2 regions of the Delftia sp. PX-1 genome follow, and region 1 is predicted to be linked to the other one. Evidence: riboswitches for the same ligand, from Rfam matches in the RefSeq annotation. Region 1 holds a riboswitch; the other holds the start of a gene.
What was found. A riboswitch is a leader RNA that binds a small molecule or an ion and turns the genes downstream of it on or off. The one in region 1 is predicted to bind glycine.
Positions count from the first base shown of each region.

Region 2: another riboswitch for glycine. It lies ahead of ACN20X_RS02430 (D-amino acid dehydrogenase); the one in region 1 lies ahead of gcvT (glycine cleavage system aminomethyltransferase GcvT).

Region 1 covers NZ_CP184763.1:4,311,901-4,320,540, reverse strand. Annotated here, with positions in the region: gene gcvP (aminomethyl-transferring glycine dehydrogenase) at 1-301, opposite strand, end outside; gene gcvH (glycine cleavage system protein GcvH) at 373-747, opposite strand; gene gcvT (glycine cleavage system aminomethyltransferase GcvT) at 881-2,047, opposite strand; glycine riboswitch at 2,073-2,191, opposite strand; glycine riboswitch at 2,207-2,318, opposite strand; gene ACN20X_RS19815 (fatty acid--CoA ligase) at 2,488-4,092, shown strand; gene ACN20X_RS19810 (LysR family transcriptional regulator) at 4,108-5,037, opposite strand; gene ACN20X_RS19805 (DMT family transporter) at 5,136-5,627, shown strand; gene ACN20X_RS19800 (sensor histidine kinase) at 5,679-7,325, opposite strand; gene ACN20X_RS19795 (Lrp/AsnC family transcriptional regulator) at 7,784-8,239, shown strand; gene ACN20X_RS19790 (helix-turn-helix domain-containing protein) at 8,245-8,640, shown strand, end outside.
Region 2 covers NZ_CP184763.1:510,296-518,935, forward strand. Annotated here, with positions in the region: gene ACN20X_RS02420 (PhaM family polyhydroxyalkanoate granule multifunctional regulatory protein) at 1-762, shown strand, start outside; gene ACN20X_RS02425 (FIST signal transduction protein) at 844-2,079, shown strand; gene ACN20X_RS02430 (D-amino acid dehydrogenase) at 2,112-3,443, opposite strand; glycine riboswitch at 3,537-3,647, opposite strand; gene ACN20X_RS02435 (invasin domain 3-containing protein) at 4,036-8,640, shown strand, end outside.

The DNA of each region.
Region 1 (8,640 bases):
CGCCGGGCGTGTGCGTGCCGTAGTAGCCCTGGCCGATGAAGCTTTTGAGCAGCTGGTTGCGGCCTGCCAGCGCCTTGAGTTCGGCCAGCGCCTGGGCCTCGGTGGACGCTGGCGGCAGCGCCATGGGCTGGTGGCGCCGGATGGAGGGCGGGACGATGGCGTCGATCAGCGCATCGCGCGATGCCGCGCCGATGGCGCTGAGCATGTGGGCCTCGTCTTCGGGCGCGATGCCGATATGGCGGGCCACGAATTCGGTGGCGTTCTCGAGGGCGGCAAGGGGCTGGGTGGAGGACATCAGCATGGAGGGACCTGTCTCAAAAGCTGAAAAGCGCCAGGGCGGGCCCTGGCGCCCGTCCTGGCCGGAAAGTGGCGTCAGTTGCTCTGGGCAAAGGCCGTGTAGGCGGCTTCGTCGAGCAGCGCGGCCAGCTGGCCTGCGTCGCTGAGCTTGACCTTGAAGAACCAGCCTTCGCCCAGCGGGTCGCTGTTGGCCAGGGAGGGGTCGTCGCGCAGGGCCTCGTTGACTTCGACGATCTCGCCGCTGACGGGCATGTAGACATCGGCGGCGGCCTTGACGGACTCGACCACGCCGGCCACATCGCCCTGGTTGAAGCTGGTGCCCACGGCGGGCAGGTCGACGAACACCACGTCGCCCAGCGCATCCTGCGCGTGGAGGGTGATGCCGACGATGGCCGCGTCAGGGTTGGCGGCGTTGATCCACTCGTGGTCCTTGGAATACTGGATGCTCATGGCTTGCTCCGATAGAAACTGAAAAAACCTGTGAAAGGCGGTTTGAGAAAGGTCAGTGCGCACTGTAGCGGCATGCGATGGCAGGAAAAACGAATCCGCCGAACTCGATCCACGCCAAGCGCGCAGGCTGTCCTCAACCGCGGTGATAGCGGGGCGCCACGAAGGGCGTGGCCTGCACCTGCATGGGCACGGCCTTGCCGCGCACCATGGCCTGCAGGGTGGTGCCGACGGCGGCGCTGACCGGCTCCACGTACGCCAGGGCCACGGGCTGGTTCAGCGTGGGCGACAGCAGGCCGCTGGTGACCTGGCCGACCTTGCGGCCGCCGGCATCCAGCAGCTCCGTGCCTTCGCGCACGGGCACGCGCTCCAGGGCCACCAGGCCCACGCGCTTGCGCGTGAGCAGCTCGGGCGACTGCAGCTGGGCCAGCACGGTGGCCGCGCCGGGAAAGCCGCCTTCGCGCTCGCCACCTGCGCGGCGGACCTTCTGCACGGCCCAGTTCAGGGCGGCCTCGGCCGGGGTGGTGGTCGTGTCCAGATCGTTGCCGTACAGGCACAGGCCGGCTTCCAGGCGCAGCGAATTGCGCGCGCCCAGGCCCACGGGCCTGACTTCGGGCTGGGCCAGCAGGGCACGGGCAAAGGCCTCGGCGTGGCTGGCGGGCAAGGAGATCTCGAAGCCGTCCTCGCCGGTATAGCCGCTGCGCGTGATGTACAGCTCGGCCCCCTCCCAGTCGAAGTGGCCGCCCGTCATGAACACCAGGCCGGCCGTGTCGGGCAGCAGGCGCTCCATGGCGGCTGCGGCCTGCGGGCCCTGCAGCGCCAGCAGGCCCCGGTCGAATTGGGGCTCGATTTCGCAGCGCTGGCCGATGCGGGCCTGGATGTGCGCCAGGTCTTCATGCTTGCAGGCGCCGTTGACGATCAGGAACAGGTCGTCCTCGCGGCGCACGAACATCAGGTCGTCCAGAATGCCGCCCGCCTCATTGAGCAGCAGGCCGTAGCGCTGGCGGTGTTCGCCCAGTCCCAGCACGTCCATGGGCATCAGCGACTCCAGCGCGGCCCCGGCGTCGGCACCGCGCACGCTGATCTGGCCCATGTGCGAGACATCGAACAGGCCTGCCGCCTCGCGGGTGTGCAGATGCTCGGCCATCAGCCCCTGCGGGTATTGCACGGGCATGGAGTAGCCGGCAAACGGCACCATGCGCGCGCCCAGTTCCTGGTGCAGGTCGAACAGCGGGGTCCTGAGCAGATCGGTGGTGGAGGCAGCGGACAAGGAGGGCTCTCTTTCAGGCAAGGAACAAGGCATAACGCCATCCCGGTCCTCCGGGATGTGCTGCCCTGCTGTCCGCTTTACCTGAGAGATTCACCCGCACCTTCCATGCGTGGGGCTTGCTCCTTCGGTGGATGGGGCACACCGCCGTGCCCTGCATCTCTCTCCAGCTAGGAACGCCTGCGGCCGTGGCGGCAGGCGGTGCCAGTCCTTTTGCCTGAGCGTTCGGGGCGAACCCTGCGCCTTCGGCGGTGCCGCTGCCTGTGACCATTGCGGCCGGGCGGGCACTCTCTCCTGACCGGCGCATTCTAGCTGCGGCCAGCGTCCGCGCGGCTTCGGGATTTCCGCGGGCCGACTGCAACTCCATGCGCTTGCCTGCATGGATGCATTTGCAAATTGCATAACTGTCTAAAAAATCTCCTACATTGAGGTGCATCGATATATGAAATCTCGTGAGCGAGAAGGAAGAAGCGCACATGCAGCAGACGCTGGGAGACACATTGGCCTGGCCGGCACGTTACCTGCCGAACAAGGAAGCCCTGGTCGCGTGGGAGGGCGGCGAGCGCCGCGCCTGGACCTACGCCCAGCTCGATGCCGAAGTCAACCGCCACGCCCACGGCCTGGCCGAGCTGGGCATAGGCCATGGCGACGTGGTCGCAGCCTTTCTCTACAACACGCCGGCCTTTGTCTTCACCATGCTGGCGGCCGCGCGCCTGGGCGCCATCTTCAACCCCATCAACTACCGGCTGGCGGCGCAGGAGCTGGCCTTCATCCTCAAGGACGGCGCAGCGCGCGCCCTGGTCTTCGAGCACGAGGGCGGCGAGGTGGCCGCACGCGCCCAGGCCCTGCTCAAGGCCGAAGGCGGCGGCACTGGCGCAGGCATCGAGCACTGGATCTTTGCCGACGATGCCCCGGCCGACCCGCTGCCGGTCTGGGCCACGCAGCGCCTGTCCGCCCTGGCCAGGGGCCGCAGCAGCGCGCCGCCCCAGGCCCATGTGCGCGAGAGCGACCCCTGCATCCTCATGTACACCAGCGGCACCACGGGCCGGCCCAAGGGCGTGCTGCATACGCACCGCAGCAAGCTGGCGCACAACGCCCTCATGCACCAGACCATGCAGTTCACGCGCGACGACGTGGGCCTGGCCATGGCGCCGCTCAACCACACGGCCGAGCTGCACACCAGCTTTCTGCCGCGCCTGCAGGCCGGCGCCACCCAGGTGCTGCTGCGCCGCTTCGACGTGGCCGAGGCCTGGCGCCTGATCCGCGAAGAGCGCGTGAGCTTCTTCTTCGCGGCGCCCACCATGATCACCATGCTGCTGGCCGAACCCATCGCCTCGCCTGAGCAGGCGCCCGCGCTGAGGCTGGTGGAGTACGGCGGCGCCTCCATGGCGCCGCACCTGATCCGCGAATGGACGCGCAAGGTCGGCAGCGACCTGGTCCAGGTCTACGGCACCACGGAAATGGGCCCCTGCATGTCCGTCCTGCTGCCGCGCGAGCAACTCTCGCACGCGGGCTCGGCCGGGCTGCCCTCCATGGGCCATGACCTCATCGTGGCCCGCTTGCGCGAAGACAACGCCCCCACCGACCCGGCCGAGGCCTGCCTGCCCGGCGAGGTGGGCGAAATCCTCGTGCGCGGCCCCTGCATGATGGCCGGCTACCTCAACCGCCCCGACGCCAACACCCGCGCCCTGGCGCACGGCTGGTACCACACGGGCGACCTGGGCCACATCGACGACGACGGCTATCTCTGGATCCGCGACCGCATCGACTACATGATCAATTCGGGCGCCGAGAACGTCTATCCCCGCGAAGTGGAAGACGCCCTGGTCGAGCATGCCGACGTGCTCGAGGTCGCCGTCATCGGCGAGGCCGACGAGCGCTGGGGCCAGATCGTCGCCGCCCACGTGGTTGCCAAGCCGGGCGCCACACCCACGGCCGAGGCGCTGGACGCCTTCCTGGTCCATGGCGACCGCCTGGCTGCCTACAAGCGCCCGCGCCGCTACCACTTCCGCGAGGCCCTGCCCAAGACGGCCAGCGGGAAGATACAGAAGCAGTTGCTGAGGGTGGTGGTGGCAGCCTGAGGCTGCGGCCTGCACTTACTTCTGTGTTTGCCCCTGCGCAGTACAGCACTGCGCCATCGAGTTGCGCAGCCACCGATGCATGGCATCCCCCTGTTTGCGCACATGCCAGGCCTGCTGGTAGGCGAACTCGGGCAGCTCCAGCGGAGGAGTGAAGCGGCGCAGCGTTTTGTGGCGGCGCAGGTCGCCAATGGCGCGGCTGCCCACGGTCAGCACGAGGTCGGTGCCTGCCAGCACCTCCAGCGCCGCGCTCCAGTGGGGCAGGGCCAGCACCACGCGGCGGCTCAGGCCTTGGGCGGCCAGCGCCCGTTCGATCTCCTCGCTGGCGTCGGGCCGCATGGCCAGCATGACGTGCGGGCGCTGCAGCCAGTCTTGCAGTGACAGCCCGCCGCGTGCCGGCAGCACGGCTTGGTCGGCCACGCTCACGAACTGTTCCTGGAACAGATCCTGCACCTCGATGCCCTCGGGCAGGTCGGGTGCGTCGGGGAAGGGCCCCAGGGCCAGGTCCAGTTCGCCATCGGCCAGCTGGGCCAGCATCACCTCGCGCGTGGACTGGCTGATGGCCAGGTCCAGCCCGGGTGCGTGCTGGCGCAGATGCCGCATCAGCGGCGGCAGCACGATGCGCGATGCGTAGTCCGACAGCGCCAGCCGCAGCCGTCCGCGTGCGTGGGCCGGGTCGAACTCCGCCTGTGCCAGCAAGCCGTTGAGGCTGCCCAGCGCATCCGCCAGCGGTTGCACCAGGCCTTGCGCGCGTGCCGTCAGCGCCATGCGGCCGCCGCGCCGCACCAGCAACGGGTCGCCCAGGTGCTCGCGCAGCTGCGCCAGCGAATGGCTCATGGCCGGCTGGCTCTTGTGCAGCCGCAGGGCCGCGCGCGTCACATGTTTTTCAGCCAGCAGGGCATGCAGGGCCAGCAGCAGGTTGAGGTCGATCCGGCGCAGTTCATCCATGCCATGAATATAGACCGTGCACACAAATGATTTCCATCAACGTGCTGGATGCGAGAGCATGCAGGCATCGATTGACAGAAGAAAAAAGGTCTTGCCGCATGACAGGTAAAAGCACATTCACCGCCCTTGCTCCCGTGGCCCTGGCGCTGCTGGCGGGGGCTATCCTGCCATTCCAGGCTGCCAGCAATGCCCTGGTGGGCCGCCTGCTGGGCCACCCGCTGTGGGGCGCGCTGGTCTCGCTGGCCGTGAGCGTCATGGTCGTGGTGCCTGCACTGTGGGTGCTGCGCGCGCCCGCTCCGGCCATGGCCCAGGCGGCAGCAGGGCCATGGTGGCTATGGATAGGCGGTGTGCTGGGGGCCATCTATGTGGCCAGCGCGGCGGCCGTGACACCCAAGCTGGGCGCAGGCGGCTTCCTGGTCTGTGTGGTGGCGGGGCAGATCGTGGTCTCGGTGCTGGTGGACCACTTCGGCCTGATGGGCCTGGGCGCACGGCCGGTCAGTGCGACGCGCCTGGCAGGCGTGGCCTTGATCCTGGGTGGCGTGCTGCTGGTGGTGCAGGGCGGGACGGCCCGTGCAGCGGCGGCGCCATGAGCGCAGCGAGCACGCCCTGCTTCAGGGGCAAAGGCCCCGGCCTTGCCCGCGTCAGGCGGGCATGCCCGGCGGCACGGCGGCCGGCCTTGCCGCTGGCGGACATTCCTGGCGGGCATCTGCCGTGCCGGGCAGGAACCGGCCCAGCCGGATGACAAAGCAGGCCCCGCCTCCGGCAGCCGGCTGGAAGAACGCGTCGCCTGCGTGCAGCCTGGCGATGCGCCTGACCACGGACAGGCCCAGGCCATGCCCGTTGACGTGTCGGGTGGCGCTTGCGCGTTCATAGGGCTCGAAAACCTGTCCTGCCGCTTCGGGCGCAAGGCCCGGTCCCTGGTCGCTGACGGAAATCAGCAGGTCACCGGACGCATCGCAGCGGGCGGCCAGGGTGATGTCGCCCGCCTTGGCATATTTGATGGCGTTGCCGACAAGGTTGGAGATGGCGATGCGCACCAGGACAGGGTCGCATTGCCATTGCTGCGGGCCGTGTTCCAGATCCAGTTTCAGGCGATGCCGCCGGGACCAGCCGACGAGCTCTGCAGACTCCTCCAGGAGTTCATCCAATGGCGTCTGCTCCAGTTGCAGCCGGAACGCGCCCGCGTCCAGCCGGTCGTTGATCAGGCAGGTGTCCACCAGGGTCATCAGCCGGCGCGAAGCCCTGCGTATCTGCGACGCCTGCTCGATGAGGGAGTCCGCGTCCGTCGTCGGGAACGTCTGCAGCTCGGTCGCGGCGCCGTCCACGATGGTGAGCGGGGTGCGGAACTCGTGGTTGATCATGTTGAAGAACTGGCGCTGTTCCAGCCGCATCTCCCGCTCGCTGTGCAAGGCCGTCTGCAGGGCCTGCTGGGCCGTTTGCAGCTGTGCGGTGCGCTGCAGCACCTTGGACTCCAGCTCGCGCTCGGCCGCCTGGGCGCGTGACAGGGCCTGCATCCGCTCACTGCGCAGGGCGCGCTCCGCCACCCGCGTGCGGTTGGTCACCGCCATTCCCAGCAGGATGGCCTCGGAAACACGCCCGGCAAACCACAGCATCTGGGCCGATGGCAGCGCGACATCGGGCAGCAGGCCCTGGGTTCTCAGCAGGTTCAGGATGCCCAGGGCGGATGGCACGGCAAACGCCAGCGCGCCCGGCAGGTATTGCCACTGCCTTCGGACCACCAGCAGGTACAGCACGAAGACGGCGCCGAACGATGTGGACACCAGGGCCGTGAACACCACGGCACGCGAGATCTGCGCATAGCCACCCAACAGTGCCAGGCCCAGTGCGATGGCATTCAGCCAGGCCACCACGCTGAAGAGGTGCGCAGCCCAGATCCAATGGCGACGGAACTCGAACAATTGGCTGAAAAACACCGTCGCCACCACACAGAAGCTGCAGTAGGCGATGGACAGCGCATGCTGGGGCTGGTCGGCGCCGGGCAGCCACAGGCCTTCGGGCCGGTAACGGAAAGCAGCGTAGGCAAAACCGGCTGCCAGGAGCGCGGCGCAAAGAATGTAGAGCCTTTCCCTGAGCCAGCACCACAGGATCAGGCTCATCAGCGTGATGGCCAGGGCCGAGCCCATGTACGCGTAAAGCAGCATGGCGGCCGGCGCCATGCTCCTGCCGGGAAAGACCGCGATGCCCTGGGCTGCCTGGGGGTTGGGCAGCCAGCGGGTGAGCAGTGCCAGAAGCGCTGCGGCTGCCAGGGCTTGCGCCAGCCATCGCATTGCAGAATCCGTTGGCCAGTGCCTCCGGCGGCCTTCGGTGGGATTGTCTTGGGTGTGGATCAAGGGGCCGATTGGTTGATGTGGCGAGCGCCCATGCATGCCCGACGTCAGGGTCAGTGCATGGGCGTGCACGTTTGCGGGAGGCATTGTGCACCGGCCGCCGTTGCGGGAAAGCGCTGCCGGGTGTCTGCGGATGCCTGCCGGGTGCCCCAATGCAACAGGCCGCCCCACTGCGGATAAGCGGGGCGGCCTGTAACGGGTTCCTGAGGGGATCACGCATCCGGGCGCTGGCGGTAGTCGGCGGGGCTGGGTGAATGGTTTTGCTGCGCCGGTAAGCGTGCTCCCATGCAGACAAGTGTGCGCGTTTGGCCTCAGAAAATGCTGCTTTATTTCTTCAAAACAGGCGTTGCTACAGAAAATTATTCTGCGCCTGCCTGTTTTGCAGTAGATTGCCGGACATGGATACCCTCGACAGAAAGATTCTTTCCGCCCTGCAGGCCAACGCGCGCGCCAGCCTGCAGGAAATCGGCGCCGCCGTGGGCCTGAGTGCCTCGCCCTGCTGGGCACGCATCAAGAAGCTGGAAGAGGCGGGGGTGATCGAGGGCTATACCGTGCGCCTGAACCCGCTGGCGCTGGGCCTGGGCGATACGGTGCTGGTGCAGGTCACGCTGGACAGCCATTCGGACAACACGCTGGAGAAATTCGGCGAGATGCTGGCGACCATTCCCGAGGTGGTGGAGGCGCACCTGGTCTCGGGCGAGTACGACTACCTGCTGCGCGTCGTCGTCAAGGACACGCGCGACTACGAGCGCCTGCTGCGCGAGAAGCTCTACAAGATCAAGGGCATACGCCACAGCCAGTCCAGCTTTGTGCTGCGCACGCTGAAGAAGGCGGACCTGCCGCTGGGGGTCTGAAGTCCATGCCTTCTGGCCAGGCGCCGCCGCCCGCTCCCTACCGCGAACACTCCCCGCCGCCCGCCTTGCAGCCGCACTTCCAGTGCCTGTGGAGCAGCACCGTGGCCTCGGACTATGCCGGCGGCTTTCTCGTGGTGCCCGATGGCTGCGTGGACATCGTCTGCAAAGGCGGGCGGCTGCTGGCCGTGGGGCCTGACAGGGTGGCTGCGCGGCCCGCGCTCGTGCCGGGGTCCGAGGTATGGGGGGCGCGCTTCGGCCCCGGTGCGGCCAGCGCCTGGCTGGGCCTGCCCATGGACGAGATCGTGGGGCAGGCGGTGGAACTGGGCGATCTGCTGGGGCCGCGCGCGCGCGAGTGGGTGCATCGCATCAACGATGCGCAGCCGGGCGCAGGGCAGGCCGTG
Region 2 (8,640 bases), 2.6 Mb from region 1:
TTCTGGCTCGACCAGAACGGCAAGGCGCTGGCCGCCACCATCCAGGCCCTGGAAGTGCAGCGCATGACGCTGTCCACCTTGCAGGGCATGAACGTCAGCATGGGCGAGCTGGCGCAGGCCTTCCAGTTCCCTGCAGCCGCAACCGCCGCGGCCACCGCCGCGGCCAAGGGCGCCGCCAGCGCGGGGCAGGGCGACCTTTCGGACTGGCCCATGTCCTCGGCCGCCAGCCGGGCGAGCAAGAAGGAAAAGCCGCAGCCCGAGCCCGCACAGGCCGCTGCCGCGCCGCCTGCAGCCCCCGAGGCGGCCAAGGCCGCCGACAGACCCGCAGCCGCGGAGACTGCGGCGCCCAAGGACGAGTCCGCCCAGGCCGCCGCCATGGGCCAGGCCATGCAGTGGTGGGGCGCGTTGACCCAGCAATTCCAGCAGATCGCCGCCAAGGCCATGGCCGAGCCCATGGCCCCGGAGGCCGTGGCGGCCGCCCAGCGCGCCACCGGCATGGCCGGGGACCTGGCCAAGGCCACCATGGACCGCATGGCGGCACAGGCCAGCGCCTTTGCTGCGCAGGCGGGCAAGGCGGCGGCGGTCTCCCCTGCCAAGGCGCCGTCCGCAAAGCCGGCGGCCAAGGCTGCGGTGCAGGCCGAAGCCCCCAGGACCGCTGCCAAGGCTCCCGCCAAAGCGGCTGCCAGGAAAACCGCTGCAAAGGCTGGAGCCAAGGCGCCGGCCGCCAGCAAGCCGGCAGCCAAGAGCCGGCCGGCGCGTTGACCGATCGGGCCGGACCCATGGATGCGCAAGGCCCCAGCCACCCGCAAGCCGGGTGCTGGCGGGGCTAGAAAGAAGGTTGGTATGTCGTTGTTTCCTGTAGGCCATGCCAGCCATTCCGACTGGCGCGCCGCGGCCGACGCGGTGCTGCAGCAGCTGCGCTTGCAGATGGCCGGGCCCGGCCACGCGCAGCGGCCCCGTCTGGGACTGGTGTACCTGTCCCATGCGCATGCCGCCCACGCACGGCCGCTGTTGCAGCATCTGGCCAGGGCCCTGCCCCATGTGGCGGACTGGGCCGGCTGCTCGGCCGGCGGCGTTCTGGCCATGTCGCATGAGTACCTTTCAGGAACCGCGCTCGCGGTGATGCTGCTGGATGTACCGGCCGCCCACTACCGCCTGTATTCGGGCCTGGCGCCCCTGCATGCGCCTGGCGGCGAGGCCGGCTTCACCGCCCATTCGGCCCTGGTCCATGCCGCAGGCGGCCAGCCCGAGCTGGCCGAGCTGCTGTACGAGCTGTCCGAGCGCACCGAGTCCGGCCTGCTGTTCGGCGGCGTGGGCGATGACGGGGAAGATGGCGTGGAGGGCGTGCAGATCGCCTGCCGCACCGAGGATCTGCATGCGCAGCATGCGGACGCGCGCGGCATTTTTCGTGGCGGCTTTTCAGGCGTGGCCTTCGGTGCCGGCGTGCCCTGCATCACGGGCATGGCCCAGGGCTGCGTGCCGCTGGGCGAGGGGCTGGAGATCACCGAGGCGCGCGGGGCCCTGGTCACCGGGCTCGATGGCGATCCGGCCCTGCAGCGCCTGCTGCAACTGCTGGGCGTGGAGCTGGAAGGCAGCGACTGGCAGCCCGCGCTGACCACGGTCCGCACCACGCTGGCGGCCATTGCGCCGCCGGGCCGGGGCCTGGCCCACGGCGTGCTGACCGAAGAGGCCCAGGTGCTGACCCTGGTTGGCCTGGACCCGCTGCGCCAGGGCGTCGCCCTGTCATCGGCCGTGGAGGCCGGGCATTCGGTGATCTTCTGCCGCCGCCAGGCCCAGGTCGCGCGCCAGGAACTGCTGCAACTGGGCGCTGCGCTGCGCGATGCGGCGGAGCCCGAGGAGGCGGCGCCCGAAGGCGAGGCACAGCCCCGCATCCGTGGCGCCATCTACATCAGTTGCCGGGGCCGCGGCGGCGGCCTGTTCGGCGGCCCCGATGCCGAACTGCGCACCCTGCGCCACGCACTGGGCGATGTGCCATTGATCGGCTTCGTCGCCGAAGCCGAGATCATGGACGCCCGCCTGCACCGCTTCGCCGGGGTGTTGACGGTGTTCACTGCCTAGGCGTCGTACACGCCGTACACGCCGTCCGCACCTCAGACCGCGCGCGGGCGCACCGTGCCTGCGCTGCGATCCGGGTCCATGGCTACGGCTCCCAGAAAATCGAAATCCACGGCTGGCTGCCTGCCGCTGACCAGGTCGGCCAGCGCCATGCCGGAGCCGCAGGCATGGGTCCAGCCCAGCGTGCCGTGGCCGGTGTTCAGGAACAGGTTGGCGATGGGCGAGCGTCCGATCAGCGGCACATTGCTGGGCGTGGCGGGGCGCAGGCCGCTCCAGAACTGGGCGCGCCCGGTATCGCCGGCGCCGGGGAACAGCTGCTGCACGCGCCGCACGATGGCCTCGCAACGCACGGGGTCCAGGTTGCGGTCGTAGCCGTTGAACTCGGCCGTGCCCGCAATGCGCAGGCGGTCGCCTTGCGCGCCCGTGTAGCGCGAGAACACCAGCTTGAACTCGTCGTCCGTGAGGCTGACCTGGTAGGCCTTGGCGGGGTCCAGCACCGGCAGGGTCACGGAGTAGCCCTTGGCCGGGTAGATGGGCAGGCGCAACCCCAGCGGCTGGGCCAGCAGCGGGCTGAACGAGCCCATGGCCAGCACATAGGCGTCGCCCTGGATGCGTTCATAGCGGCCATCGGCATTGGTCACCTCCACATGGTCGATATGGCGGCTGGCGCCCGCACCCGTGGTGCGCAGCGCCGTCACGTGGTGGCTCTGGCGGAACTGCACGCCCGTGGCGGCGGCGATGCGCGCCAGCTCGCGTGTGAAGAGGTTGGCGTCGCCTGATTCATCCTCGGCCGTATAGGTGGCGCCCGCTATCTGCCCGCGCACATGGGCCAGGGCCGGCTCCAGGCGCACGGCTTCGTCGGCATCGATCAGGCGGCGGTCGCAGCCCAGGGCCTGCATCTGCTCGGTGGGCTTGAGCGCGCCCTCGAACTCGCGGGCGTTCGTGTAGAAGTGCAGGATGCCCTGCATGCGCTGCTCGTACTGGATGCCGGTGTCGGCACGCAGCTGCTGCAGGGCCTCGCGGCTGTAGGTGCCCAGGCGAACGATCTGCCGGATGTTGTGGCGCGTGCGCGCGGGCGTGCAGTTGCGCAGGAAGGACAGGCCCCAGAGCCACTGGCGCATGTCGGCGCGCAGGCGGAACAGCAGGGGGGCATCCTGCCGGCCCAGCCAGCCCAGCAGCTTCAGCGGTGCGCCGGGGTTGGCCCAGGGCTCGGCATGGCTGACCGAGATCTGCCCGCCGTTGGCGAAGCTGGTTTCGGCGCCGGGCGCGGCCTGGCGGTCGATGACGGTCACTCCATGACCGAGGGATTGCAGATAGTAGGCCGACGTGGTGCCGATCAGACCGGCTCCGAGAACGATGACGCGCATGACGATGCCCTTTCAAAGGCATGTGCCGGGTCACGCGAAAGCTGGCCGCTATGGTCTGGATAGCAGGCAGCCGGCGTCCGTCGTGACGCAGCTGCCGCTCCCCCTGTCCTTGGTACCTGAGAGATTCACCGCCGTCCATGGGAACGGGGCTTGCTCCTTCGGTGCGCCGCACATTGCGTGCGGCGGCTCTCCAGACGGCATGTTGTGTTTGCAGTACGGAACCTGAGCGTGTATGGGAGTTTGCGCCTTCGGTGAGGCTCGGCACCGTGGCGCCCGCCTGCTCTCCTGCAGGGGCGATTCTATGGGGCTTGCGCAGCCAGCTCCAGTCGTATTGGGGATACCACCAGTTACCTGTATGTGGTGTGGCTGATTCAGGGTATTCCCTAGATCGCTCAAGCGCCTCCCTCGTAGCGCTGGTACGAGTCTTCGGTTTCATGTAAAAAAACTATTGAAATAGAAAAAAACATGATTTAGCCTATCGATATGTGCAGTGGTTTGTCAGTGCTTGTTCTGGTCGATTGGACCTGCATGGGTTAACCATGGGTTGTATATATGTCTGATAGGCGACTTACCGTTGCACAGGTGCGGGTCCATGGAAACTGGTCCATCACTGAAAAAATACAAGCACGGTGAATATGGTTTGTCGAGGGAGGAATGTTTTGCGTCGCAAACCCGACTGAAGGTGTGTCCGCTCAATGGGCAGTGGAGCAGCGCGCAAGCGTTGATGGAAATCCGCCTTTTTTTGATTGACGCGCAGGATCTGCGCGAAAAATTTTGCTTCCAAACTCACCGGCTGCAAGGTGAGTTGTGGGCTCGTGATTCAAATAGAACTATTCGAGGTACGGCGATGCAAATGCGCTGGGTACAACTGATGGCCATTGCCATTGGGAAAATCATTTTCCTGTCATATCTCCTTGAGAAAACGGGGAATATCATGCATGCTCTCAATCGCCTGCCTGGTTCGGCGTTTTTTCGCAAGTGGCGTGCAGCGAAGTGCCTTTTCTCTTTGCTGCTGCTTTCATGCGCGGGTATCTCATCCACGGCACTGGCGGCGACCATCGTCTTCACGGTCACCGACAACAGCGACGCTCCCAATGCCAATGCAACGACACCAACCACCTGCGTCAGCACGCTGGGGGGCACCTTTGCTGGCGCATGTACGCTGCGAGCTGCCATTCAGGCAGCCAACTACACGCTGCAAACGCTGGATCCGAGTGCCGATGTTTCCATCGTCTTTGCGCCGACACTGACCACGTCGGTACGGACCATACAGAGCGGGACATCCAAGGATGCGGCGGGAAACCTCCATCCGTATGTCGACAATCAGACGGTTTACGTGCGCTGTGCCAATACATTCATCAGCGGAGCCCAGTCCGGCGCCGTGACGGGGGCCACCAATGCCTGTGGTCAAAGCCAGATGATCAGCGGCGGCGATACGGGCACCACCACTGGTGCCGGTGGTGCCTGGTACTGGCTCAAAGGCACCGTGCCAGCCGGCACGGGATCGTTGACCATCGATTTCGGGGGAGTCATACAAGTCCAGAACTGGGCGGACTCCCCCTGGGAAACTTTTTATCTTGGTGGGAAGAACATCACGCTCACCAATTCGCCCAATATGACCTGTGGCGAAGCGGTATTCGTCGTTGGCTCCACGGCGAACAATATCACCATTGATCGCGTCGGCCTGGTGAATGTGGCTCCAACCCCTGCGGGAGAGGGGACGCCGTTCAACTGCGAGCTGTACGCGGAGATTCATCAAGGCGCACAAAACGTATTCTTTACCAATAGCACGATCAATTCCGCGATATGGAATGGAAATTACGGCAATAACAAGGGCTCGGCCATTTCCGTTGCCGCAAGCAACGGTACAGGAGGCACGGTTTCCAACATTGTTGTCGATAATTTCACGGTAACGAATCTGCCCAACCCTATCGGGGGAATGCAGCTCGAGCAGTTCTTCCAGGTCATGTCGAACATGACCGTCAACGGATTGACGATCAAAGATTCGAATATCGCACTGAGCCCGACTGGTGGAAATGCGCCCAGGGCCGTGGTGTCGGTTGATGGAACGATCAACCTGGACAATGGAACTGGTCTTGCCGTGACGGGTAATACCTTCTCGCTGCCTATTGCCGCCTATACCACTTCATCGCCAATGCATGTGTCGGCACCAACGTTGAATATGGCAGCCTCAGGCACGACGCAGGTAGTGACGGTGACCGATAACAACTTCACTGGCGGCGGGGACGGGGTGAATATTGGTGGTACGGGTACGGCACCAGGGTTGATTGGCAACAACAAGATGACAAGCCAGTCGAGAAGTGCCATTCGTGTCACTGCGCGTGATTTCTTCAAGATTTCTCAGAACACGCTGTTTTCCGTGCCTGTGGCTGCAAACTCAGGTATCAGTTTGCTGACGACGGCCAATGGACAAACCGGATGGACCCCGACCCTTGGCGTTGGCGCCAGTGACACCGCCGCCTGCACCTGGACATTCAATATCACGGCAAATGCCAATGCGAGCGAGCCGGCACCGTATACGGTGGAAGCCTTTTGGTCGCCGACCGGCGCGGGCGCCAACGACGCACAGGTCTATCTGGGCTCAGGGACCATGGCCGGAGCCTCGGGAACGCTGACCGTTCCTTCGTATCTCAGCGGCCAGGTGCGGGTCACAGTGACGGACAGCAATTCCGGTGGAGCCCAGACCTCGCAGCTTTCAACGGCTGCAAGCGTCACCGGTTTTCCCTGTGCCCTGAAATCCGGCGTTCTGGCGACGACCAACAATCAACCTGTCGGCAGCAGCGACTTGCTGGAGGTCTACATTGTTGACGGCCAAGGCAATGCCTGGACGGGGGGCAGTGACACCGTTACCTTCGCAGCGCCGCCTGCAGGTGTCACGTTCAATGGCAGCTCCGCCGCAGTCAGCTGCATGACCGACTCCAGCGGAAAGTGCGCGTCTCCCATCAATGCCAGCAGCAGTGTCGCCGGAACATTCACCACACCCGTGACCTTGTCGTCGTCAGTCGCTGGTGCCACGTTCTCCAATCTTCCATTGGGTGGAAGCCCGGTATCTGGCGCAGTGACTTATCAGCCTTCGCCGGTTGCTTACAGCTTCACCGGGCTGCCGGCCAGCACGACCGGTTCTGAAATCGCCGCGAGTCCGCCATCGATTGCGGCCAATGGCGTCTCCACCAGCACCTTGGCCGTGCAGTTGAAGGATGCGTTAGGCAACCTTGTCACCACCTGTACCGATACGGTGGCCTTCACCCTCAATGCGGGGACGCAAGGCGTTCCTGCCGTCAGCGTCACGGGCTGCAGTGCCGGCATGTACACGGGGACGGTGACATCGCCGGTGCTGGTCGGCAGCGGCACCTTCGGGTTCACCATCAACGGGGCTGCGGCTGTTGCCACCGCAACAGTCTCCTATGCGGCCGCAACGCCGAGCACGAGTGCATCGACGATAGGCGCCACTCCGGCATCGATCGTGGCCAACGGCAGCTCCACCAGCGTGCTGCGCGTGCAACTGGTCGATGCCAGCAGCAATCCGATCAACACGTGCACGAACACAGTGGCGTTCACCCTGAACGGCGGAACGCAGGGAACGCCCAATGTGGGCGCGGCCTCGTGTACCGCCGGCATCTATACGGGCACCGTCACATCGCCCACGGCGGTCGGCAGCGGGATCTTCGGATTCACCATCAACGGCTCTGCCGCAGTTGCTACGGCTTCAGTGAGCTACACGGCGGGTCCGCCAAGTACCAGTGCCTCGACCATCGTTGCGAGTCCGACCTCGATCATTGCCAATGGCACTGCAACCAGCACATTGACGGCGCAGCTCAAGGATGCGTCAGGCAATTCGATTGCGACCTGTGCCAACACGGTGGCCTTCACGCTGAACGGTGGAACACAGGGCTCGCCCGCGGTCGGCGCGGGGGCGTGCAGCGCAGGGGTGTACACGGCCACCGTCACGGCACCTACCGCAGTCGGCAGCGGCACCTTTGGTTTCACCATCAATGGCTCGGCCGCCACGGCTACGGCTGCGGTGAACTACACGGCCGGCTCGCCCAGCAATGGCGCGAATGGAAACCTGATCAGTGCCAGTCCGCTCAGCGTTGTCGCAGACAACACGGCCACGAGTTCGATCAGCGTGACCCTGCGCGATGCCAATGGCAATCCCGCCACGGATACGGTGGCGCACACGATTGTCTTCACCAAAACGGGCGTGGGCACGACCACGCCGGCCGCACCCACGTGCACGATCGCGGCCAATGCCAATCCGGCCACCTGCTCCGTGACGGTGAAATCGGCCACGGTCGGCACCGCAAGTTTCACGGCAACGGACAACGGAACGGCCGTGAGCAATGGCAGTCCGGTATCGGTCAACTTCATTGCCGGGCCGCCCAGCAATACAGCCAGCGGCAATCTGCTCAGTGCCACGCCGCTCTCGGTGATGGCCGACGGTACGAGCACCGGCACGGTGACCGTCGCACTGCAGGACGCCAATGGCAATGCAACCGTCGATACGGTCGCCCACACCATCGGCTTTGTCCATACCGGCGCCGGCACGCCGTCGGCAACTTCCTGCACGATTGCGGCCAATGCGAATCCAGCGCGCTGCTCCATCACGGTGACATCCACCGTCGCGGGTGCGGCGAGCTTCACAGCCACGGACAACAACGGCACCACCACCCAGAGCGTGGCCAATGGCAGTCCGGCCGTGATCAACTTCACGGCCAATGCCGCCGACCCCGCCAGGTCGGGGGTGCGTACCGTCAGCAGTCCGGCCACGGCCAATGGCTCGGCGACGGATGTGCTTGAAGCGTTTGTGGGAGATGTCAACGGCAATCCGGTGGCCGGAAGCGTTGTCACGTTCTCTCCCACCGCAAACATCACCTTCAGCGGTACCTGCACCACCAATGCGGCTGGTACCTGCCAGGTCACCGCCAGGACAACCGTCGCGGGCTCCTACGCTTCCGGCGCAAGCATCGCGGGGGGCGCATTGAGCGGCAGCGGCATCAGCTCCGGCGGCAATACGTACGGCACTACGGCTGCCTATGTCTTTACGGCAGGTGCCGTCGATCCCGCCAATTCGACCATGTCGGTCGATGTGAACAACCAGGCAGCCGGCGGCGGCCAGGACGTCGTTTCCGTGGTCACCAAGGATGCGTTCGGCAATCCGGTCACCGGCGTTGCCGTG